DNA from 3 places in the Paenibacillus sp. 2KB_22 genome. Region 1 is predicted to be linked to each of the others. Evidence: riboswitches for the same ligand, from Rfam matches in the RefSeq annotation. Region 1 holds a riboswitch; each other region holds the start of a gene.

Region 1 (8,330 bases):
TAGAAGGTGATTGAACGGTTGCGGATTGGATCTGCGCTGAAGCAGCAGGTGCGTTTACATTCCCCTCTGGAGAAGTTGGAGCTTCTGAAGCTTGGCGATGGATGCTATTTGACCCTGACGTATGCAGTGCATTCTCCAGAAAAAGTGACGGCTCCAAATTTGTTTCTCGCATGATGCTAGGTTGGCCAAGCGTATCCAATACGCCCAGAAAATACTCTGATTCGCGGATAAAATGCAGAATAAGTACTTTGGCAAGCGGAACAGCTTGCACCGCAGCACTTTGTTCCAGAAGAACATACAGCTGTTTGATGAACTCTCTCGATTGCTGCCGAGCAGCCGACACAAGTTGATCAATACAACGAACCATGTAGGGAGCAGGTGGATGGGTTGCGGGTAATAGTTGTTTTAACAGCTGATTCGCTACTCGCTCACTGTTCGCAAAGGTAGCCTCCCATTCCTCCAGCAGCTTGACGTATGGGGGCTCCAGATCGGGCACCAGTGCACGAATGACGAGTGTATGTTCTTTCTCCTGCTCTTTCCAGAAACGGATTTCTTCCAAGGTCCGCAGAGGCAGCAAGTGACCATATCCATCCCAGTTCATATATGATGGACCTCCTTCAGTTGAATTTCATCGCATATGTAGACCGTTGCTTCATGCGTCCCAAGAGTATATTCAGCCGGGCTGTTGTCCTATGAGTGCAAAAAAAGAGCCCCTGAGGGGTTCAAAAATCAACGGAAAATCCGAATGATTAGGATTTGATTATTCTCCACTATTGGTGTTTTGAACATCGTCACTGCTTGTTTTCGTTACATGACTCAGGAAAGTCGAGACACGGCGCAGATATTCCTTTGGATGCTCCCGGAAGATCAACTCATGGTGCGCATCCTGGACAATCCATACATCCGAGTACGGATTGGTCTGGTTGGCGGCGAGCTGTTCTGCAATAGGGTAAGGCGCTTTCTCATCTTCCGTACCATGTATGAAGAAAATCGGGAACGGATAATCTTCCTTTTTCACTTCCTGGTATGGAATCTGTTGCAATCCGGTACCATTCAGAACAGGGAACAACAGCTTCATGATCTCCAGTGTAGGCTGACGCGGGAGATCGATCTGGTTATGAATGTTGTGGTACAGCGTATCCGGCTCAAGCAGGAACGTACTGTCCAGAATCATCGCATCCACTTCTTGTGTAATCAGTCCGGTTTGAAGCGCCGTACCGGCACCCATGGAGAAACCCCAGACTACCAGTTCCTGCGCACCGCGCTGCTTGGCGAACTGGATGGCACCCAGCAATTGCTGTGACTCAGCCTTGCCACCTGTGGCTACAGCTTTGTTCACCTGGGAGGCGAAGCCATAATCGAACATGACGACGTTGAACCCAAGTTGATGGGCATAGTGTGCCAGGTCATACATGGGTACCCATGTTTCTTCACGATTGGCACCATAGCCGTGACTGAAAATAATCGTTTTGCTTGCGGCATTGTCAGCAGGTATATACCATCCTTGCATCGTCCGGCTACCGTCTGCTGCCGGGAACGTGATGTCTTCGTACTTCATGTTCTTGGCCTGCATCGGATTGGAGAAGACAGGCGCTACAGTCGGGTTGGATAATACCCATGCGATGTAACCGTGCAGTGCAATAAAACAAAACAGTAGAAAAAATACAACGGAGAGCAGCAACGCTACGATAATATGTTTGAACCGAATCAGCCTCGGTGATAGGGAAGAGGGCATATCGGACACTTTTGTTTGCAGCGGGGCTTCGCTCTGGGATGTTGGATACATGAATGCCCCTCCTTTGAAGTTCGGTTGAAGATAACAACGACATGAAAAGAGAATTGCGTCTATTTCAGAGCCTGCTTCAGAGCGATATCTTAATGTAATATATCTTTATCGTATGTTCCAATATAGTCAAAGTCAATTGATTGAGGGCATTTGTTACGCAATTGTTATATAGTTCTTAAGATATATGGGTAACATTACCTTAGTGTGTAAATTACAGGGGATTAAGTCTTATAAAAAGGAAAAATTTACACGTTGGCCTATTTCAATTTTGGCTCTTTTTGGTTTACAGATGAGACCGTTTCTCATATAATTTATGTAACCAAGTTTCATGTGATGAAACATGAGGAGGGCATTATGCCATGGAAGATCGTAAGTTAACCGTCCGGGCTGTGGAACGGGCGCTGGATATATTATTATGTTTTACCACACGCAGTGATCTGGGGCTCACCGAGATTGCCAGCCAGATCGGCCTGCACAAAAGTACAGTGCACCGTTTGATGGCTACACTGGAGGATCGAGGGTTCGTAATCCGCGATGCAGCAACAGAGAAGTATCGACTTGGCATCCGAATCTGGGAGCTGTCGGCTCATATGTCTCGCAGTGATGATCCCGCTATTCTGCTGCTGCCTGCGATGGAGCGACTGAGAGATCGATTGGGGGAGACGGTAAGTCTGTACTTGCGTGATGGGAGTGAAAGGATACGGATTCAAGCTGTGCAAAGTGATCAGGCGATTCGCCGAGTCGCTCCCGTTGGTGTTAGACTTCCGCTGTCTGTGGGCGCTTCCAGCAAAGTCTTGATGGCGTTTGCCACGGATGAGGATCGTGAGGAACTGATGAACGGGCCGGAATGGCCGGTGTTTATTGATCCGGCGGTGTATTTGGCGCAAATGGGAGATATCCGGGATAACGGATATGCGACGAGTTATGAGGAGCGTGAGCCGGGAGCTGCCGCGGTATCTGTACCTATTATGGATCGTAGAGGCAATATTGCGGCTGCCCTCTCGGTCTCAGGGCCTGTTAGTCGACTCTCGCAGGAGACATTGCATGAATACGCACCGGTGCTAAAGGAAGCTGCTACGCAGATGGGGCTCATGCTATCCTGATGTTGATGTAAGGTTTTTCTCCAATTGAGTTGGTGTTCTGGAATATAAAGGTTGTTTTTATGTTCCGGTTGCGCTACTCTGTAATGGACGGCCCAGCGGGGCCAGCTTTATTGAATATGAACGGCGGCTTATGTATGCCGCAACTTTTAACGTTACTGGGGGAGTCCGAATTGTCCGGACTGAGACGGAATCGCATGAGATTCCGGACCCTTAGCACCTGATCTGGATCATACCAGCGTAGGGAAGTAATCGGCGATATGACCACAACCACCACATGTGTGACTCTTGCAGAACTCCGTTATGGAGCTGCAACCAGGAGCATTATTGGTGATGGACATTAAAGTCGGTTCCTTAGGGGACTGGCTTTTTTTATATACAGTGAACGGGCGAGATAATACACATTCCATGGACTGCTTTTTCAATAACCTGCGAAAGTGGGCTTGGATGAAGAGAGATGCTATCACAGGTTCATGATCTGTGGTACCCTCCGTTCTGTCGTTAACTGTACATGAATAATGTCTCCGCTGGTCTGGTAAAGGATCGCTCTTTCTTCTCTGCGCTCTGCATGATTTGGGATAGGTGTGTAAGCGAGCAATGATGCTACCAACCAAACCAAGCGAACGAACACGGAGGAGGAGACGAGTAAACATGAGTATTGGAAATCAAACGGGACAACAAGCGATGGAACAGGAACATAACGGTCAGCAGGTGGAAAAAGAAACAGGAGCGGCCGGACGGGTTCAGCCCTTTCCGGGCAGCCGCAAAGTCTACATTCAGGGCTCACGGTCGGACATTGCTGTACCGGAACGTGAGATAGCCCTTCATGACACGAATACTCCCCAAGGGGTGGAGCATAACGAACCGCTGCGTGTCTACGATACGAGCGGCCCCATGACCGATCCCGCATTTCATGCGGATATCCGTGCAGGTCTGCCAGCCCTGCGCACCCGTTGGATCACAGAGCGCGGCGATGTTGAAGCTTATCAGGGCCGTACGGTTAAACCGGAGGATAACGGACTAAAACCCGACGGAAAGAGAGCCAGCACCGAAGAGTACCCTGGATTACGTGGCAAACCACTGCGGGCACAGCCAGGACGCTGTGTGACCCAGATGCATTACGCGAGGCAGGGAGTCATTACATCAGAGATGGAGTTCGCCGCCATTCGTGAGGGCGTGGAACCGGAATTTGTACGGCAGGAGCTGGCGAGTGGACGGGCGATTCTGCCATCCAACATCAATCATCCAGAGAGTGAGCCAATGTTGATCGGTCGTCATTTTCACGTGAAGATCAATGCCAACATTGGTAATTCTGCCGTATCCTCTTCCATCGAGGAAGAGGTCGAGAAGATGACTTGGGCGGTACGCTGGGGATCGGATACCGTGATGGATCTGTCCACAGGTAAAAACATTCATACTACCCGGGAATGGATCATCCGCAATTCACCTGTGCCGATTGGCACGGTGCCGCTGTATCAGGCGCTGGAGAAGGTGAATGGCGAGGCTGAAGCGCTGACCTGGGAATTATACCGTGACACGCTCATTGAGCAGGCAGAGCAGGGCGTGGACTACTTTACGATTCATGCAGGCGTGCTGCTGCGTTATATCCCAATGACCGCCAAGCGCATGACAGGCATTGTGTCCCGGGGCGGTTCCATTATGGCAGCATGGTGCCTGGCACATCATCAGGAGAATTTTTTGTACACTCATTTTGAAGAAATCTGCGAGATTATGAAAAGGTATGATGTGGCGTTCTCGCTGGGAGATGGACTACGTCCAGGCAGTATCTACGATGCCAATGACGAAGCACAGATGGCGGAACTGGCTACGCTCGGGGAACTGACGCAGATCGCGTGGAAGCATGATGTGCAGGTAATGATCGAAGGCCCGGGTCATGTACCGATGCACAAGATCAAAGAGAATGTGGACCTACAGATGGAGATATGCCAAGAGGCACCGTTCTACACACTTGGGCCGCTAACGACCGATATTGCCCCGGGATACGATCATATTACGTCCGCCATTGGTGCGGCTATGATTGGCTGGTTTGGCACGTCCATGCTCTGTTACGTCACGCCAAAAGAACATCTGGGCCTGCCCAACAAGGATGATGTACGGGAAGGGGTTATTGCCTACAAGATTGCAGCTCATGCTGCCGATCTGGCGAAAGGTCATCCGCGTGCTCAGCGCCGGGATGATGCATTGTCCAAGGCGCGCTTCGAGTTCCGCTGGAGAGACCAGTTCAACCTGTCACTGGACCCGGAACGGGCTTTATCCTACCATGATGAGACGCTGCCGGCAGAAGGAGCCAAAGAAGCTCATTTCTGCTCGATGTGCGGACCAAAGTTCTGCAGCATGCGCATTACGCAGGACATTCGTGCCTTTGCGGCAGATAAAGGATTGTCCGAGAATGAGGCTGTAGCAGCGGGCATGCAGGAAAAGGCTGAGGAATATCGGACACGGTCCTAGGCGCTGGTTCAGCTTAACCTTGGCAGTCTGACATCGTTTGAAGGGGAGAATACTGCTATCATGTCGTATTTTTCTCTTATTGATCAGCTTCATAATACTTTTTATCAGTATTATGGTTGATTGTCTAGCAGATGTTTAATAAAATGAATGTAAGTAAACACCAATAAGAGTAGCCAGGCCAATGGCTACTCCTGCACAGCATTTGCGGTGGGTATTCCTCCGAGTGCAGCAAGTTCAGATGAAGTGACCCGTCAGGCCGTCAACCTGTGGCGGGTCACTTCTTTTTACGATCGATGTATGTCAGGAGCGCAATAATTAACATCGCGAACACGATTACGTCGTTAAAAGAGAAGTTCATAGGATCACCTCCCACTGGAGGCAAGCCTATTTCCCACCACAAATTGGCTGTACAAAGTGATTATACCATTTGAAATGCTCTTGTTCGAGAGCATTTTTATTTTGCAAAGGAGCCTACATACTGGTTTTCACATGTTTTTAGTGATTGTAATATGTCACTCCAAATCAGCTACTACTGTCGAGCCACGCCCAAATTCCTCTCCAAATACGCCGCAAGCAATGCCAGCGGACTATGGATCGCAATGCCCGTGTCTGCTGTAACCTGAGCAGCTGCGGGAGCCATAGACAGTTGGGCTGCCACTACCGCTTTACCCGGATACTGCTCAGCAATCTGCTGTAATCCCTCACGTACCGCTTCGAGATACCCTTGCTGATCTCCACGCATAATCAACTCAAACGTCCCAGGGATACACACAGCTTCCGTCTGAGATGCCTTGGCAACGTGTGGCTGCCCATTCTCATCCGCTTGCTGTAACGCCTGATTCACCCGTGCCATCGTTCCTTCAATGGTTGCCGGGTTGGTGAACACGATGATGTAATCTCCCGGTACTCGCCGCATCTCCTGCAATAGCGGATCATCTATGCCGATCACAGGCACAGGAACCTGTGTGGATTCCTGCTCCAGTACTGTCGCAAACAGGGTACACGTGACCAGAATGGCATCGGCATGACACTCGGCGATCCATCGGAGCGTCTGGGCTACTTTCTCGTGGATGAAGACATCGGAAAAGTCAGCGTCATGTTTAAGACGATCCAGACCTGGATCGACGTAATGGACCAATTCAACTTCATAAGCAGCAAGCGTCTCTTCAATTAAAGCGATGTTGGAATAATGAGCGTGAAAACAACCGATGGTGATCATGTGCTAAATCCCCTTTTCCAGTTCGTATGTGTCATGGATCTCATAGATATTTAAACCATTATAGAAACATGTCTGAGAACTGTACAGTTGTTCGCTGCTCAACGCCAATAACCGCCCTCCCGCCAAGCTGCGGAAAGACGGTTCATAACCGGACTGGCAATCGTCCGGCTTTCATTTTATCTAAGGGAAGGAGAAGCATTTTTCTTCGCCATTTTTTGCTGTAAAATTTCATGAAAGGATAGACCTTGAGTGTTCTCATTCTCCTTTTTAGGAGCAGTGGTCGCCGTGTTGCGCGGATATTGGTGATGGTACGGGATCATTTGCTGAATAGGCATTTGGATCATCTTGGTTCCTCCTTTGAAACATTTTTTTGAATTATGTATTTCGACTGGTTACCATGCCAGGTGCGCATATAGGTACATGTGACTTGTTAGACGAAATAGAAGAGTTTAAGGCGTAATTCCAATTGGATTGTAGTGATTTTACCCCGTATTCGGGAGATGTAAACGGTTTTAGGGAAATTCAGGAGTAAAGGACCTGATTTGAAAGGTTTTGTGTGGGAGGATAGCAATGGTTGTTATGTGAATAGTCCCAATTTTAAGGAAGTCAATGGTACCCGCTTATGAGGCATATTGTCTGGTTGAATAGGTAGGTTACATGCTAACTAACTTGGTACTATAGACGGTTGTATCATGGGATGAACATCAAAAAAACTGCCGATCGAACTCGGCAGCTTGCATGATATACAGAAGGATGCGATGAAACTTTAATCCTGTCTGAGGTGGTATAGTCTTGGCTTTATCTACTTTGACGAACAGCGATGTATATGTCCACTTGTACACTTTCGGGATTCAGGCTGCGTTCATCATACAATTCAAAATCCCCGGTGAACGTACGATCACTTTGTTTGTCCCATGCCCACACGGCTCCCCATGCTTCGCCAACTACCTCTGCCATTGGCCCTTTTCTGGAAGTGAATACGGCGTAAGTTGCAGGCGGGAGCAGAGTGTCGTCCAATCCTTCAGGTAATGATTCCTCTGAACTGACCTCATGCCCTACCAGTATGGTGTACTCTCCGGTTATGCCATCGGTGTAATCTGTGTAACAGCCATAGCGGGCAGCTTCGGGTGCAGGGAGGTGCTCTGAGGCAAAATAATTGTTCCAGAGTCCCTGAATACAGCCTTTGCCACTAATCTCAATGGCATTGGTTGTGCGGGCGGATATGCCGGCCAGACGTTTGCCTGGGAGTGTGACATAACGAACGGGCTGGGCAGATAACGATTGAGTTGTTGTAACCTGACCCGGTATAGCAGAAGTGGCAGAGTTTTCAGCTGGAGATACTTCGTGTTGATCCGTTGTATTCGTGCGCCAACGTTTCAAAAAAGGAAGCTGATTACGCAGCATCGAACGAGCGGATTCCTCATCCATGCCCTCGTCCTTCAGAATGGCGGTGCACATCTCCGTCATGCCTTCGATTGAAATACCGGGCTGCGCGAACTTCCCATCCTTGTAACAATAGATACAGTACTCACGGGTTGTGCCTCCATCTGCCTCCGTTCCGAATTGGGCAGGGGTGGTGAGTGGCATGCCGCAGCTTTGACATACAGTAACGTTCATCTTTTATTCCTCCTTGGGTATATATGCAACTTCAACCTGAACATATTTGAAGTATACGGGGAGGAACTGGACAGCTGTCTGTCAGGTTTGAGCGGAGGTTTTATAATTTTGAACAATTTGTTCGGCTATACGGCACACA
Region 2 (8,330 bases), on a different contig from region 1:
TATCATTTGGAATTTGCCAAATTAACGAGATATGCAGCGAACTATAACAAGTTCCTGGAGATGGCTGATATGAATAAAGCCCAGCATATTGATGCATATGAGAAACAGCAAGAGTACATCAAGAAGCAGGAAGATTTCATTCAGCGTAACAAGGCGCGGGCTTCAACTTCAGGTCGTGCGAAGAGCCGGGAGAAACAGCTGGACAAGATTGAACGTATTGATCGTCCAGATGAAGCGGCTAAACCAACGTTCAAATTCAAGGATGCCCGCGCGAGCAGCAAAACGGTCTTTGAGGGCATTGATTTTGAAATTGGATACACGTATCCTTTGCTGCCCAAAATGACGATGACGATTGAACGCGGTGAGAAAATTGCCATCGTAGGCTGTAATGGTGTGGGTAAATCGACATTGCTGAAAACCATCCTGGGAAAAATATCTCCACTGAGTGGAAAAACCTTTTTGGGAGATTATCTCGAAACGGCCTATTTCGAGCAGGAGGTTCGTGCTGGAAATATCACGCCGATCGAGGATGTCTGGAATGAGTTTTCACATTTGACTCAGAATGAGGTTCGGGGTCATCTCGCTCGCTGCGGGTTGAAAAATGAGCACATTACTCGCCCGCTTAACATGCTGAGTGGTGGAGAACAAGCCAAGGTTCGTTTATGTAAACTCTTGATGCGTGAAAGCAACTGGATTTTATTCGATGAGCCGACAAACCATCTGGATGTCACAGCCAAAGCGGAGTTGCAGCGTGCCTTGCAAGAATTCAAGGGAACGGTGTTGCTGGTATCTCATGAACCTGATTTCTACGAGGGTTGGGTCACCAAAACATGGAATGTCGAAGAATGGTCTGAGAAAAACTAGACGATTTAAGACAATGTTTAACAGAAATGACGGTGACAAAAAAATCCGTCTATGGTAACATAGGCTACAACTTCATATGAACACTAGGGGGGCCGCACGATGTGGCTGAGATGGAAGAATGCGATTCCGGACCCTTTGCACCTGATCTGGATCATACCAGCGTAGGGAAGTGGCGAGCGCGTTTCAGTGAATGACGTGAGCAAACGGCAACTCAAAAAGATTTCAACCGTCTGCTTAGCGAATTGAAACATGCAGTTGCGTGTATAACGTTACGGCTATAGGTCTTTAGCTGTATTGCACGAAATGAACTGTATGCATCAGTCAGTCATCTGGATATATAATTAATACGCAGCCACTCCCCTACGGGAGTGGCTTTTTTTGTGTTTTCATAGTATTCACGCCTGGAAGGAAAGGGAGGGTACGGCAATTTTTCATGAACATGTTCACGAATCATTTGAATTGCATGTTGTATCTACGGGGGCAGGAGATCGATCATCTTTTGTAAAAGCAACCAAGGACGTTTGGCCATGGGTGGACTATATTCACATACGAGAGAAACAACTTACATGGCAAGACAAGATCGGTTGGGCTGAAAGTCTGCGTAACGTTGGTATTCCATCTTGTCGCATCGTTATCAATGGTTCAGAACTACCTTCACAGAATGATCTCTATGGCGGTGTTCATTGGGGGCAAGATGCGATACGTAAATACAACCCTGCTGTCATAAGTAAAATGCAGCGACTTCGTTTGGGTGTATCAGTTCATTCCATCGATGAGGCAAAAATCGCTGAAGAACAGGGAGCCGATTACCTTTTCTTCGGGCATATCTACTCAACCAACAGTAAGCCAGATCTTGAACCAAGAGGATTATATGCTCTTGATGAAGTATGCAGAGGTGTCTCCATTCCTGTCATGGCGATTGGGGGCATAGAGCCGGGAAACATTGACGCGATTCGCTCTGCAGGAGCACAAGGAGTCGCTGTGATCTCGAATGTATGGGCGAGCGATTCACCGGATCAGGCCGCTGCATCATTAAGGCAGGCTATCCTTGCTACAAGAAGTCTGAGCCGCTGAAAGGAGATGAGAGGATGAAAGAGATCGTAACGGGTCAGAACAGGAATCATTTCAGTCATCAACTGAAATCTGAAACGGAATCAAGAAGCAAAAGTGTAATTGATAATTCGGATAAGATTCATGCAGAAACGATTATTGTAGGCGGAGGCGTTGTTGGTTGTGCCATTGCATATGAGCTTGCTTCCCGTGGACAGGATGTACTGTTGCTTGAACGTTCGGCGATTGCGGGAGGCACTTCTTGCGCAGCTGCTGGAATGCTGGCGGCAGATAGTGAGGATTTTGCTCATCCATTAATGGCTAAGCTTGCCAGGCAGAGTAGGCAGTTACTTATTGAGCAACAAGGGCTAATGGAAACCCTCAGTGGGATAGAGGTTGGCCTGCAACGCCATGGATTCCTAACCCCGTTTCGATCATACAGTGAATTAAGCCGCTATAAGAACAATCGAAATTCCGGTTTGTCTGTTGATGAGGTATGGTGGGATCGTTCCACTTTGCAACAAGAGGCATCATGGCTTAACCGAGATACATATGGAGCCTACTACAGACCTTACGAGAGTGAAATCCTTCCTGTCCATCTAACTAGGGCATATGCGGATTCTGCTCAAGCCATGGGAGCGCGGTTTATGGAGGACATACAGGGTATACATGTGCGAGCAAACGAACACGGTGTGCAGGGGATCAGCACATCGATCGGTGAGATAACATGCAAACATGTCATTATAGCTGCTGGATTACAGAGTGAAGAATTGATGAGACATGTGAATCTGAGCTTACCTGTGTGGTCGGTAAAAGGAGAAATAGCTGCCGTTCAGTTCTCAGATGAACATGCAGGGTACAGACCTGACAGAACGGTTTATGCAGAGGATATCTATATTGTTCCCAAGGCCAATGGCGAAGTTTGGCTCGGGGCAACCAGTCTGCCAGGCAGAACGGATTTGAACGTTACTGTACAGGGTGTTCAGAAGCTGCTAACAGCGGCTACCCACTGGGTACCCGGACTGAAAGAAGCGCAATATATACGAGCGTGGGCAGGCGTAAGACCGGCAACGCCAGATGGACTGCCTTATATAGGTGCATGCAAGAGTATACCAGGGCTGTTCGCTGCCTTTGGGCATTACCGTAACGGTATCTTGCTTAGTGCGATAACAGGCAGGCTTATCGCGGAGTTGCTTGCTGGCAAAAGCTCAGAAGAACTCGGAATTGAGGCGCTGAGTCCTGAGCGATTGAACAGAAAGGGAGTAGTGCAATGAATATCATTGTTAATGGTCAACGGATGGAGATTGATGACGGATTGAATCGTGTGGATAAACTGCTCCAATCATTTGACCTGCAAGTCAAGACTGTAGTTGTTGAGCTGAACAGGCATATCTTAACGCGTGAGTATCATGAGTCAACGGCATTAAGAGAAGGCGATCGAATCGAGATTGTACATTTTGTAGGAGGCGGTTGATGATGTTGAACATTGGCAAATATACGTTTGAGTCCAGATTGTTGCTCGGAACAGGCAAGTTTTCGGATCTTGAAGTGCAAAGTCAGGCTGTGGATGCATCTGGAACGGAAGTTTTAACCTTTGCTGTTCGTCGTCTGAATCTGGAGGAACGTAACCAGAAGCATTTCCTAGATACATTGGATCTGGACCAATACACTCTTCTTCCGAATACGGCTGGGGCTTCCACAGCGGAAGAGGCGGTGCGGATCGCCGAGCTTGCGCGGGCTTCGGGACTTTGTGATATGATAAAAGTCGAAGTCATCGGAGATGGAATGACATTGCTCCCAGATCCGATTGAAACGTACAAGGCTTGCGAAATTTTGCTTGAAAAGGGCTTCACGGTATTGCCTTATATTTCAGATGATGTCATTCTGGCCAAAAGGCTGCAATTGCTTGGCGTACATGCTGTAATGCCTGGCGCTTCTCCCATCGGAGCAGGTAGAGGCATCATTAATCCGTATAACCTTGAGATTATCATTGAGCAGGCCGTTGTGCCTGTGATTGTGGATGCAGGGTTGCGCTCTCCAAAAGATGCTGCTTATGCCATGGAACTTGGGGCAGATGGTGTATTGTTGAATACAGCGGTATCCGGATCAGGAAATCCGGTCAATATGGCTAAAGCGATGCGAATGGGTGTGGAGGCAGGTAGACTGGCATATGAGGCAGGCATGATTCCTGTGAAGCGTTATGCAGCAGCCAGCAGTCCGGTGGAAGGAATGGTTCATACATGATAGATCAACAACAATCAATTTCCTCCGAGCAGGCCGACCGGTATTCCAGACAGGAAAGGTATGCGCCACTTGGCAAGGAAGGCCAGGACAGATTAAGCGACAGCAAAGTCTTAATTGTAGGCGCTGGTGCACTCGGAACAGGAATTGCCGAAACGTTAGTTCGTTCAGGCGTCGGGCACATAACGATCGTGGATCGTGATTATGTGGAGTGGAGTAATTTGCAGCGGCAACAATTATATGTAGAGCAGGACGCAATAGAGCGGATGCCGAAAGCGATGGCGGCGGAAAAACGTTTATCTGCCATTAATTCCACGGTTCATGTGGAAGGAAAAGTATTGGATGTCAGAGTAGAGGAACTAGAAGAACTCGTTCAGCACACAGACTTGATCATGGATGCAACGGATAATTTTGATACCCGACTACTCATGAATGATATGGCACAGAAGCACCGTATTCCCTGGATTTATGGTGGATGTGTGGGTAGTTACGGCATCACCTATACGTTTATGCCTGGAGATACGCCATGTTTAAATTGTTTGCTGGGTGAAGTCCCCCTGGGCGGAGATACCTGTGATACGTCTGGCATCATACCACAAGCGGTACAGATGGTAACGGCGAATCAGACAGCAGAAGCGATGAAGCTGCTTAGTGGCAATGCGAATGCATTGAGACGCAAGTTGTTGTCATTTGACGTGTGGAGGAACGAATACATATCCATCAATGTGGATGGTGCGAAAAAGCAAGACTGTCCTTCGTGCGGCCCTTCGGCAACGTATCCATATCTTTCTGCGTCCAATCTGGAAAAAACCGATGTGTTGTGTGGAAGGGATACCGTTCAGATCCGCCCTGCACGGCGCATGAATCTGAATCTTCAACAAACCGCGGATCGTTTGAATAGACTTCAAGAAGGAAAAGTGGAATCCAATCCGTTTTTGGTTTCTTTTACAACAGGAGCCCATAGAATGGTCGTATTCCAGGATGGACGTGTCCTCGTACACGGAACAAAAGATACAGCTGAAGCGCGTACGCTCGTTCATCGTTACTTTGGTTAAAGCAAGAAAGAAACAAAGTCTGTTCCCTTGAGGGAATGGACTTTTTCATTTTACGGCATGCTAACTGTACCAACCACTGCTACGAGCAGCGGGGATAGAGACAGGCCGGGTGAGAAACAGTGAAAACAGCCATTTTGCTGATTGGAGCAGGAGAGCAGGTCAGCCTTATTCACGACGTTTTATGTGCTGAAGGGTATGAGGTGCAACGAATGGAGTGGTCTGAACTAAACCAATCCGTCGAGCCATCGTCGCTGCATATTAGCCTGATCATCCTGGTAGACCGGGAAGAGGGGAATGCACATCGTGATCAGGATCAGAAATTAGAGTTGAAACGATGGATAGATACAGGTCAGGTTATACCTCTACTGGTTATCACTTCAAATGCATCTCCTCAGTTCATCGTGGAATGGCTGGATTACGGAGCTAATGACGTGATGGAGGAGCCCATCCACTTGACCGTGATGCTAGCCAGAATACGCAACTTATTACGTGTTTTTGCGAATGCAACACAAGAGGGTGAAGAAGTAATTGTAGTTCATGATCTCAAAGTGAATTTACGTTCAAGGCGGGTAAATCGTGCGGGTGAGTACCTGACATTAACGCCAAAAGAGTACGAATTGCTCGAATTTCTGGCGTTGCATGTGAATGAAGCATGTACCCGGAGTGATATTTTACGGGAAGTATGGGGGTATGAGTATGCCATGGATACCAACGTTGTGGACGTGTACATCAAACATCTGAGGGTTAAGGTGGATAAGGGAAGAAGTGTGAAACTGATTCATACTGTGCGTGGGATCGGTTATATGCTTCATGATAAAAATTAGATATTTCACCGCATTCCATGAATCTCCAGTTTAAAGTGTGACGAAAAAAGGGTAAAGAAAAAGACCGGAACATATCCTCCGGCCCTTACTCATTAACTATAAACGGTTCTAAAGTACACGACGAGCTTTAACGTAAGTTCTCTTCCAAGTACCGGAGTTCAGATCCGAGATCGTTACGCCTGGAGATCCATACGTATGCAGAATCTTTCCGTCACCTGCATATACGCCTACATGAGTAACGTTGGAGCCTGTAGAACGGCTACCGCTGGAGAAGAATACAAGATCGCCAACACGCAGATTAGCTTTGGACACAGCTTTACCTTCTTTGGATTGTTTCACGGAAGTACGCGGCAAGTCTACACCATACTTTTTGAAAATATATTTCATAAAGGAAGAGCAGTCAAAAACCCTGGTTGTTGATGTTGAAGCACCAAATTCATATGGAGTTCCAGTGAATTTTTTACCATAGTTAACAATTTGTTGACCTGTGGACACAGATGCAGTTGCTGCCTGTGCAACAGGGGCATTAGTCATTAATACAGCTCCAAAACCTAGTGTAGCGCACAACCCGACGGTTACGGCCTTTTGGACAAAGATGTTTGTTTTCATGTTAGTTAGTACCTCCAAAATTCGTTTTCGTTAAGTTGCTAGAGCGAGTATAACAGCTTTGTAACAGCCTAGAAATTGGATAAGGATGTGTAATCCCTTGCGCCACAGTGGTTTGGGTATGTTTATTAAAATATAATTAAAAATGTCAAAAAATTAATCATTGACGAATGATAAACAAAGATGAAATAGAAAAGACCCTTGAATCTCAAGGGTCTTTGTTGTGTATGAACCTATTTTCTTATTGAAATCACTGGTTACAAAAACGTAATAATTCAGATGACAATACGGATACATTTAGTCTTTGCTTTGAATAATCAGTAATAAACCGCTATCGATAGTGACTGTACCGGAAGCGCCTAAGAGTCGGTTGCTTACACCAAGAGATTGACCCATGCGAATGGTGGCTTGATCCAGCGGATACATGAAACCTTCCAGCGTTATTCCTGTAACTTCATGAGTTAAGGGGAGTAAAGAAACATATTTATAGTTACGATGTTCAACCACAGCTTTGGATGTTGTCAGTGTCATATAGTTGTGCTTGTCCTGGATTACACAAGAGATATGATGCTGCATCGCGCGAACCATTATATGTACATTAGCGAGTGTATGATCCATCCGAGTACCTATGGCACCTAACATAAGAATGTGAGAAGGTTCGTGATCTAACGCTGTTTCAAAAGCCATTTCCGTATCGGTAAGATCCTTATGAACAGGGTCGCATGTAATGAACTTGGTGCTATTGTTACTAACAATTATACGTTCCTCTTCGGAGATAGAGTCGAAATCTCCAACTGCAATATGAGGCTGAACGCCGTGTTCAATTAAAAATAATGCGCCCCGATCGGCCGCGATGATCATGTCATCTTCACGTATCTCCTGAAGTAATTCCGGAGATAGATTTCCGCCTGTAAAAATAACAATCCGTTTCACCGTCATTTTATTTCATCCTTCCTAATTCAGAGAAAATAGTTCGTTGTTCAAATATGTTGTTGGAACCTGTACAAATATATTCACCAAACCAGTATAATCCACAAAATGTGGTTGCACAATTTCAGTGCTCGCGGATACAATGGGTAGAGCGACATGGAGATGACTTGAAAAGTGAGGTTTGAACAGGTTGGACTTACACATTTTTGAAGTATTCAGTATTATAGGCACCATCGCATTTGCAATGTCCGGTGCCTTCGTGGCAATGGAAGAGGAGTATGACATTTTGGGTGTACTTGTGCTTGGACTAGTTACTGCATTCGGAGGCGGGATTATCCGGAATGTACTTATAGGTATACCCGTAACGACACTATGGAGTCAGGGATCACTTATTATGCTAGCCTTAGTATCTGTAGCGATTGCGTTTATATTACCTCTTAAGTGGATTAGTCACTGGAAGCGAACAGAGGCATTGTTTGATGCAATCGGCCTTGCAGCATTTGCAATTCAAGGGGCACTGTACGCGGCGAACATGGGACATCCTATTAGCGCAGTTATCGTAGCAGCAGTAATGACCGGTATTGGTGGAGGCGTTATTCGTGATGTGCTTGCTGGACGTAAACCGCTTGTATTGCGTGATGAAATCTATGCTGTATGGGCAATGACAGCCGGTTTTGTCATAGGTATGGGCTGGTTAACAACGAATGCCGGATTATTGCTATGTTTCGCGGCCGTTGTGTTTTTCCGAATGTGTTCAGTA
Region 3 (8,330 bases), on a different contig from region 1:
GACAATCAGGCCGCCGGTACAGGCACAACACCGACAGCGGCATCAGCCGCTTCCAATAATGACGTCACCATTCGGGTTGGTCAGACCGGATGGGGCAATCTCGAACTGGGGCTGAAAGCAGCCGGACTCAATGACACCCCCTATAAAGTCACTTATAACGTTTTTCAGGGAGGTAACCTGATCCTTGAAGCGATGGCTGCCAATCAACTGGACTTTGGTGTAACCAGTGAAATCCCGCCCATTTTTGCATCTCAGGCTGCCAATGGTGGAAGCTTCAAAATTATTGCAGTGCAACAAGGCAGCACCTTAAATCAGGAGGTCGTTGTTCCCAAAGGTTCATCTATCAAATCGGTTGCCGATCTGAAAGGCAAGAAAGTGGCTTTCGTCAAAAATACAACGGCCCACTATTTCCTGCTCAAAATGCTTGAGGAAGCCGGATTAACCTGGAGTGACATCAGTCCGGTCGAACTTACAACAGCAGATGGACTCAGCGCCCTAATTAGCGGGAAAGTGGACGCCCTTGCCAGTTACGGCAATGCCATCATCTCTGCACATCAGAATGAAGCAACAACGCTCGCTAGCGCCAGAGATATCTTGTCAGGCAGCTTCCTTGTTGCCGCTTCCGATCAGGCCATTGCGAATGAGGAACAGAAAAAGGCCCTTGCCGATTATCTGGAGCGAATCAACAAATTCAATGATTGGGCTCGTGCCAATAAGGACGCATGGGCTCAAATTACAGCAGACAATACTCACCAACCGTTGGAGCAAGCCCTTAAAACCTACACGGATGGAGAAGCACAACGCACAACACGTATTGTTGCCATTTCTGACGAAGCCATCAAGTCCGAACAGGACGTAGCGGATACGTTTCAGCAAGCGGGGATTTTTGACCAGGCAGTCGATGTGAGCACATTCTGGAGTGATGTACTTCAAGATCAGCTTCCAGCTCCAGCTAGCCAATAACGAAAGAAGCAAGGAGGTAGGCATAACGTGCGGTCCAACACCTTTAACCGGGCATGGTTTAACCAATTCATTCCTTTTGTTGTACCACTACTCATTCTGGCTCTATGGCAATGGCTTACTGCATCCGGAGTTGTTGCAGCCAATATTTTGCCCCGTCCCGCTCAGGTACTGGAGGCCTTCATTCGTTTGCTTCGAAACGGTGAGTTATTGAACAATATCAGTATTAGCGCCAAGCGGGCTTTGGGAGGATTCCTCATTGGTGGGGGGCTGGGTTTCCTGCTGGGGGTACTGAACGGCATCTCCTCCCTTGCGGAAAAGATCGCCGATTCCTCGGTGCAGATGATCCGCAATATTCCACATCTGTCCTTGATCCCCCTCGTTATTGTGTGGTTCGGAATCGGAGAAGAAGCCAAATTATTTCTCGTTTCCCTGGGGGTGTTCTTTCCGGTATATCTGAATACGTTCCACGGCATACGTTCGGTCGATCCCGGTCTGATTGAAATGGGCAAAGTATATGGCCTCAGCCGTTGGTCCCTTTATAAGGACATTATCCTGCCTGGTGCATTGCCTTCCATTCTGGTGGGCATTCGCTATGCACTTGGCATCATGTGGCTGACACTCATCGTAGCCGAGACGGTTGCGGCGGATGCCGGGATTGGATACATGGCGATGAACGCGCGGGAATTCATGCAAATGGACGTAATTGTCTTAAGCATTCTGCTATATGCCCTGCTGGGCAAGCTGTCCGATACCATCGCCAAATGGCTGGAACGGCGCTGGCTGCGCTGGAACCCAGCTATATCCCGCAAGTAAAGCCAAAGGAGCGTGAATGAATCCATGAGCACAAGTCAGATCAGCCCCTTTCTTCAAGTGGATGGGGTACAGAAATCATATGATCAGCGCACGATTCTATCCGACATCAACGTCAGTGTAAGAAAAGGGGAGTTTGTAGCTATCGTTGGACGAAGCGGCTGTGGCAAAAGTACGCTGTTACGTCTGATCGCCGGGCTGGAACCCCCCTCTTCCGGAAGCATTATGCTGGGTAACAGAAAGCTTGGCACTACAGCACCTGAGACACGATTTCTGTTTCAGGAAGCCCGGCTGCTGCCTTGGAAATCCGTGCTCGACAATGTACGGCTGGGCATCCCCGACAAGAACAAGGAGGATGCACGCCAGTCGCTTCGCAATGTAGGACTTGAAGAGCGTGAAGGTGACTGGCCAGGAGTATTATCAGGCGGGCAAAAACAACGTGTCGCCTTGGCACGGGCACTCGCGAGTCATCCGCGATTATTGCTGCTGGATGAACCGCTCGGTGCATTGGATGCATTGACCCGTATTGAGATGCAGCGTTTAATCGAACGCTTGTGGGTAGAAGAAGGTCTGACTGTCATTCTGGTCACGCATGATGTCAGTGAGGCGGTGGCGCTGGCTGACAGGGTGCTGTTAATTGAGGACGGTCATATAACGATGGATACCCGAATTACGCTGGAGCGGCCACGCGTTCGGGACAGCGGGTTTGCTCATTTTGAAAATCTGATTCTGAATCGGTTGTTGACTCCTCCACAAGAAACAGCACAGCAGATTGCCCAGAAACAGATATCATTCTCGATCTAATTCTATTGGAAAGAAGGTATGATCATGCAATCCCTTTCACCTGTTCCCTCTCCTCCTGTCAAAGACCTGTTAAATCAAATTCCAGCCTATACACCTGCCAAATCCATGGAACAGATTCGGCGGGAGCTGGGACTGGAAAGTGTAGATCGACTCGCAGCGAACGAGAATCCGTTTGGATCTTCTCCCCTGGCAGCGGAAGCGGTCAGATCGCTCGGCTCCGATCTTTTGGCACAATACCCCGACGGTTCCAGCCAACTGCTGCGTGATAAGCTTGCGGAGCGGCTGGGTGTGCGTACCTCCCAACTGGTATTTGGCAGTGGATCATTCGAGCTCCTGACCCTGACCGCCCAAGCATATCTTAATCCCGGCGAGGAATCACTCATTCCGGTCCCCTCCTTTAATTGGTATAAGGGTGCTACGCTACTGGCAGGCGGGGTCATACATGAAGTACCTTTGGTCAACCATTCGCTGGACCTGGAGGAATTCCGGCAACGGATTAATGCTTCTACCCGAATTATTTGGCTGTGCAATCCGAATAATCCGACCGGAACCATTTTCACGGCAGATGCCCTGCTGGGTTTACTCGAACACGTTCCTTCCCATGTCGTGGTTGTCCTGGACGAAGCGTATTATGAATTCGCGGAAAGTGAAGATTATCCGGATACGGTTAAGCTGCTGGAGCAGTACAATAATCTGATTATTTTACGGACCTTCTCCAAAATATATGGACTTGCCGGCCTACGAATCGGATATGGCATCGGGAATGAAAGCATCATTGAAGGCATTAACCGGGTCAAGCTGCCCATAAGTCTGACAGCCACATCCCAAGCCGCTGCTTCGGCCAGTCTGGACGATCATGAATTTGTCTCTCATTGCCTGGATTACAATCGTCAGGGACGGGAAACGTTAATGCAAACCTTTGATCAGTGGAAATTACCCTATATCCCTTCCGAAACGAATTTCATCATGGTTGATCTGTTGCAGGATAGTGGCCCGATTACCCAAGAATTGTTGAACAGAGGCATCTCTGTCCGCGGCGGTACCGAATTCGGTATGCCTACCTGGCTTCGGATTACGATTGGCACGCCTGAGCAGATTGTCCGTCTGATCGGTCAGCTTGATTCGCTGTTACATTCAAGCGGTTAGAATCCTGGGTTACTTTTCTAACTTACAGTACTCACATTCTTTCCGAGCGCCCCCTTTACATTCCACTTGCATGTGATATATGCTGAACACACAACTGCATATCTTGAACATTGCACTAGGGGAGCCTTACGGCTGAGACGAATCGAATGATTCGGACCCTTTGAACCTGATCTGGATCATACCAGCGGAGGGAAGTGGAGCGGCCTTTCAGTAAGCGGATTTTTTCATGTTGATGATGAAATTTAATGTGAATTGAACTTACAGACCCACTCATTTCTCCGGAAATGGGTGGGTCTTTTTCGCGTTCTGCGGGCAGATCAGAAGAGTGTAATTAAAGATCCCGCAGTTTGAAGTTGAATTTGGAATAACAAGGGGGAACAGAACGAGATGGATAATAACATAACCATTCACAACATGAGCTACGCTTTCCCGGGAAAAAGGGATTCCCCCGTGCTCTCCAATGTGTCGATGCGTGTAGCCAACGGCGAATTCGTCTCGCTCATCGGCTCTAGCGGCTCCGGTAAAAGCACCCTTTTCAAGCTGCTGGCAGGCCTGCTTGAGCCAACCCATGGAACCATAGAAATTCCTTGGGTCTCTGAAGGAAAGCGACTGGGGCAGGTGGCCTACATGCCACAAAAGGACCTCCTGTTATCCTGGCGAACCGTCATGGAGAATTGCATGCTCCCTGCTGAACTTGCTCCAGAGCGGCAGGATAAGGGAAGAATTCGAGCGGATATTCTGGCAGGGCTCGACAGATTTGGCTTATCCGGCTACGCGCATGCTTACCCGGACGAGCTGTCGGGTGGCATGCGCCAGCGTGTCGCGCTGCTTCGTACTTTGCTGACAGGTGGCCAACTCATGCTGCTGGATGAACCATTCGGCGCACTCGATGCCTTAACCAAGCGGGAGATGCATCGCTGGCTGCTGGAGCTCTGGGAAGGCCTGGGCAAAACCGTGTTGTTTATTACGCATGACATTGAAGAGGCCCTGCTGCTCAGTGATCGGATTATCCTGTTAACTCCGGGGCGCCAAGGCCAACAGCTACAGGATTTGATGGTACCTTTGCCACGTCCAAGACATTCGGACATGATCTACGAACCGGCGCTCGTTCAGATGAGACGACGACTGGAGGAACAATTGCATGCGAGAAGGTAACTTGGGAGACTGCATGAAGGATAACGTAAGGCGTTGGCTTGCCCGTTATGGTCTGTTTCTTTGGCTCATGCTCTTGCTGCTTGTCTTCTGGGAGTGGATTGTGCGTATGGGATGGGTGCCCTCCTTCATCATTCCAGCCCCAACGGCGATTGCCAGCTCCCTGTATGAGCATCGCTACCTCCTGCTGGCTACACATCTGCCTGCTACCTTGATGGAGGTTGTCGTTGGTTTTGGCTTGTCCATTGGTGCCGGAATTGCACTTGCAACTGGTATGCATATGAATCGGTCGACTGAAAAAGCGTTATATCCCTTCATCGTAATCAGTCAGACGATCCCGCTGATTGCCCTGTCCCCCGTCTTCATCCTATGGTTTGGCTACACGCTGTGGAGCAAAGTCGCGGTGGTATTCCTAATCGCATTCTTCCCCATTGTGGTGAGTACCTACGATGGCCTTCGCCAAGGCGATCCAGAGCAGCGTGAACTGCTGCTCACCATGGGTGCCAGCAAGTGGGATATTTTTTGCAAACTCCAGGTTCCACTTGCACTTCCCTCTTTTTTCTCGGGGCTAAAGTTGTCTGTGGTGTACTGCGTGGTTGGTGCAACGATTGGCGAATGGCTCGGTGGCAGCAAAGGTCTCGGATACTTCAGCCGCCGCATGTCCAGCAACATGAACACGGACGCGATGTTCGCCGCTATTGTGCTGTTATCCCTGCTCGGGATCGTTTTGTTTGTATTAATTGCCTGGCTGGAGAAACGGTTTGGCACACGCCGTCATGGAGGCAAAAGAAAGACCGGATAATCTTCGAGAGTGAACCCGATTTAATGATAGGAAGTATGATTTCCAAACACTTTTTTCACATATCAGCAGTTATGTTTCAGTCATCACGTTGTCCGTTAACATCCTGCTGTTCATTTCCTACAAACCTTAACCAATGAAATGAGGAACTTCCATTATGAATAACAAACGCATATACTCCCTGCTCCCTATGATGCTCATAATCCTGTTGCTGATTGTTAGCGGATGCAGCCCCGCGGGCACCAGCCAAAATACGCCAACAACAGATTCCGCAACCAACGCACAGCAAACAGATCCGTCTACAACAGAACCAGCATCAGACACCAAAGATAAACTGTCCATCATGCTCGACTGGTACCCGAATGCAGTACATTCCTTCATCTACGTTGCTCAGGAAAAAGGGTACTTTGCAGACCAAGGTCTGGATGTCGAAATTCAGATGCCAGCGGATACTAATGATTCACTCAAACTTGTTGCTGCCGGTAAAATTGATCTGGCCCTAAGCTACCAGCCCCAAATTTTGCTCGCGCGTGGCGAGAACATTCCTGTACGTTCGATTGCTGCTGTTGTTCGGCACCCGCTTGTTCATCTGTTGACCGAAGCCAATGGCAACGTGAGTTCACCCAAAGATCTTGACGGAAAAACTGTCGGTTATTCTTCGATTCCGCTGTATGAAGCGATGGTACGTACGATGATTAGCCACGATGGTGGCAACCCGGATAACATGAATCTGGTCGATGTTGGATTCGATCTGATTCCTTCCCTGGCTTCCGGACAGGCGGATGCGATTATGGGTGGTTTTATTAACCATGAACAATTGATTTTGGAGAAAGAAGGCCATGCCATGAAATCCATTAACCCTGTCGACTATGGCGTACCTGATTATTATGAATTGGTCCTGACCGCAAGTGAAGCTGGCATTCAAGCAAAAAAACAACAGCTTACCCGGTTCGTCAAAGCGATTCAGGAAGGACAAAAATATGTGACTGAGCATCCACAGGAAGCCTTGAATATTCTGCTGGCTCATGAGAATGAAACGTCTCCGCTTGACCCGGAGATCGAAACCAAAAGCCTGGCTATTCTACTGCCACTTATGAATGAAGACGGTCAGAAGTTTGGTCGGCAGGAAATGGAGTCGTGGGAGAATGTACGTGCATGGCTCGTTACAACTGAATTGATTCCGGATTCGGTGAAAGCCGAGGATGCGTTTATTAATCTGCAAGGAGAGTAAGTAAAGTAGAGCAACGTGAATGAAGCGAAAGTGACTAAAAGAAAGGGATCGGAAACTAAGAGGAATGAAAGAAAAGTTAGCAAGACCGTTGCGTTAGGGGCATCAAGGTTTGCGAGATGTAAAAGGTTTCCGAAAGGGAATTAGCTGGAGCAAGCTTTGGAGCATCAGAATTTTTAGCAATCCTAAGTGGCTTGATGTGAATTAGGGAGCTTGTTGGTATGCATTTGGGTGGCATGATATGTGTTTGGATGACATGATATGCAATCAGGTACCTTGTATGCGTTTGGATGGCATGGTATGCGATCGAGTACCTTGTATGCGTTTGGTTGACATGGTATGCGATCGAGTACCTTGTATACGTTTGGGCGGCTTGGTGCTATGCATTTGGTCATGTACATTAGCGCACATCTTCAATTCTACCGTGAGCTGAACACCTTAATGTGTTCAGAGTAGAGCATGCGGCGAGCGCTAACGAATCTGAGACGTCTTATTCAAGGATTTAAAGCAGTCTCAGAAATCTAAGGAATCTGAGACACGCTATATCAGAATAAACAGCCGTTTGCAGCGTTTTAATCAAGGAATTCTGGGAAATAACGTGTCTGACGTTCCTTACATTTCAAAAGTAGGATTTGACCGCCAAATAAGATGTCCTGGGTTCTTTAGAAACACCGTCTGACCATGCGCAAGGAATTCGCCAAAAGAGCTGCCAGCTTGGTCTTGGTGTGATGTTGGTGTTGGTCTTTATGACTCTATTTGGACGCTTACGTCCATCACCGTATCGCTTGCCTGAGTTTGGAAACAGGCCCTGGCTCCACTTTCTTTATTATGTATTTTGTACTGTTTCGTTTTAATATTGTTGCTTTTTTGTACATCAGCGTTTCTATCTATGCATGCAACCTTTAGCTGTTTCAATCAAGGACAGACATAGTGCAAGAAGATTCAGTTTATCTATATTCAGTTACAAAAATTCATTTTAGTGAGTTTATGAAATTGATTTATTTTTACGTTTCTATTTTACCGCTGCTTTCATACCTCTTGTTGTCATTACACTCTGCGCCATACTCAGGCAAGGAGACTCATATCCTATTATTCTGCTGAGTGACCCAACATATCGGAATTCTGTCGGTGGGGTTACTCAAAACAAGGAGGAAATTATATGTCTTATCTGGAACGTGTTCGTGCGCAAAATCCGCTGGTACACAATATTACCAACCTTGTCGTTGCTCCCTTCACAGCCAATGGTTTGCTTGCACTTGGTGCGTCCCCTTTTATGGCCTATGCTCATGAAGAGGTCGCTGATGTCGCCAAAATGTCAGGCGCCGTGGTACTCAACATTGGGACACTGGATGACAAAGTTGTTCAGGCGATACGACTTGCAGGCCAATCTGCTAATGCGCATCATGTGCCTGTGGTGCTTGATCCCGT

What was found. Region 1 has a riboswitch for thiamine pyrophosphate ahead of thiC (phosphomethylpyrimidine synthase ThiC). Riboswitches for the same ligand answer to the same signal wherever they lie in the genome.
Region 2: another riboswitch for thiamine pyrophosphate. It lies ahead of AB4111_RS12810 (thiamine phosphate synthase); the one in region 1 lies ahead of thiC (phosphomethylpyrimidine synthase ThiC).
Region 3: another riboswitch for thiamine pyrophosphate. It lies ahead of AB4111_RS26445 (ABC transporter ATP-binding protein); the one in region 1 lies ahead of thiC (phosphomethylpyrimidine synthase ThiC).

The regions. Positions count from the first base shown of each region.
Region 1 covers NZ_JBFRHG010000010.1:49,795-58,124, forward strand. Annotated here, with positions in the region: gene AB4111_RS29315 (Fe-Mn family superoxide dismutase) at 1-601, opposite strand, end outside; gene AB4111_RS29320 (alpha/beta hydrolase) at 761-1,786, opposite strand; gene AB4111_RS29325 (IclR family transcriptional regulator) at 2,146-2,889, shown strand; TPP riboswitch at 3,037-3,150, shown strand; gene thiC (phosphomethylpyrimidine synthase ThiC) at 3,571-5,355, shown strand; gene AB4111_RS29335 (aspartate/glutamate racemase family protein) at 5,885-6,574, opposite strand; gene AB4111_RS29340 (hypothetical protein) at 6,751-6,918, opposite strand; gene AB4111_RS29345 (zinc ribbon domain-containing protein) at 7,373-8,191, opposite strand; gene AB4111_RS29350 (helix-turn-helix transcriptional regulator) at 8,273-8,330, opposite strand, start outside.
Region 2 covers NZ_JBFRHG010000002.1:420,204-428,533, reverse strand. Annotated here, with positions in the region: gene AB4111_RS12815 (ABC-F family ATP-binding cassette domain-containing protein) at 1-864, shown strand, start outside; TPP riboswitch at 940-1,049, shown strand; gene AB4111_RS12810 (thiamine phosphate synthase) at 1,243-1,938, shown strand; gene thiO (glycine oxidase ThiO) at 1,953-3,188, shown strand; gene thiS (sulfur carrier protein ThiS) at 3,185-3,388, shown strand; gene AB4111_RS12795 (thiazole synthase) at 3,391-4,158, shown strand; gene AB4111_RS12790 (ThiF family adenylyltransferase) at 4,155-5,210, shown strand; gene AB4111_RS12785 (winged helix-turn-helix domain-containing protein) at 5,330-6,034, shown strand; gene AB4111_RS12780 (C40 family peptidase) at 6,143-6,643, opposite strand; gene AB4111_RS12775 (thiamine diphosphokinase) at 6,938-7,579, opposite strand; gene AB4111_RS12770 (trimeric intracellular cation channel family protein) at 7,761-8,330, shown strand, end outside.
Region 3 covers NZ_JBFRHG010000006.1:239,732-248,061, forward strand. Annotated here, with positions in the region: gene AB4111_RS26425 (ABC transporter substrate-binding protein) at 1-963, shown strand, start outside; gene AB4111_RS26430 (ABC transporter permease subunit) at 991-1,776, shown strand; gene AB4111_RS26435 (ATP-binding cassette domain-containing protein) at 1,801-2,577, shown strand; gene hisC (histidinol-phosphate transaminase) at 2,602-3,723, shown strand; TPP riboswitch at 3,831-3,933, shown strand; gene AB4111_RS26445 (ABC transporter ATP-binding protein) at 4,111-4,878, shown strand; gene AB4111_RS26450 (ABC transporter permease) at 4,865-5,677, shown strand; gene AB4111_RS26455 (ABC transporter substrate-binding protein) at 5,832-6,905, shown strand; gene thiM (hydroxyethylthiazole kinase) at 8,062-8,330, shown strand, end outside.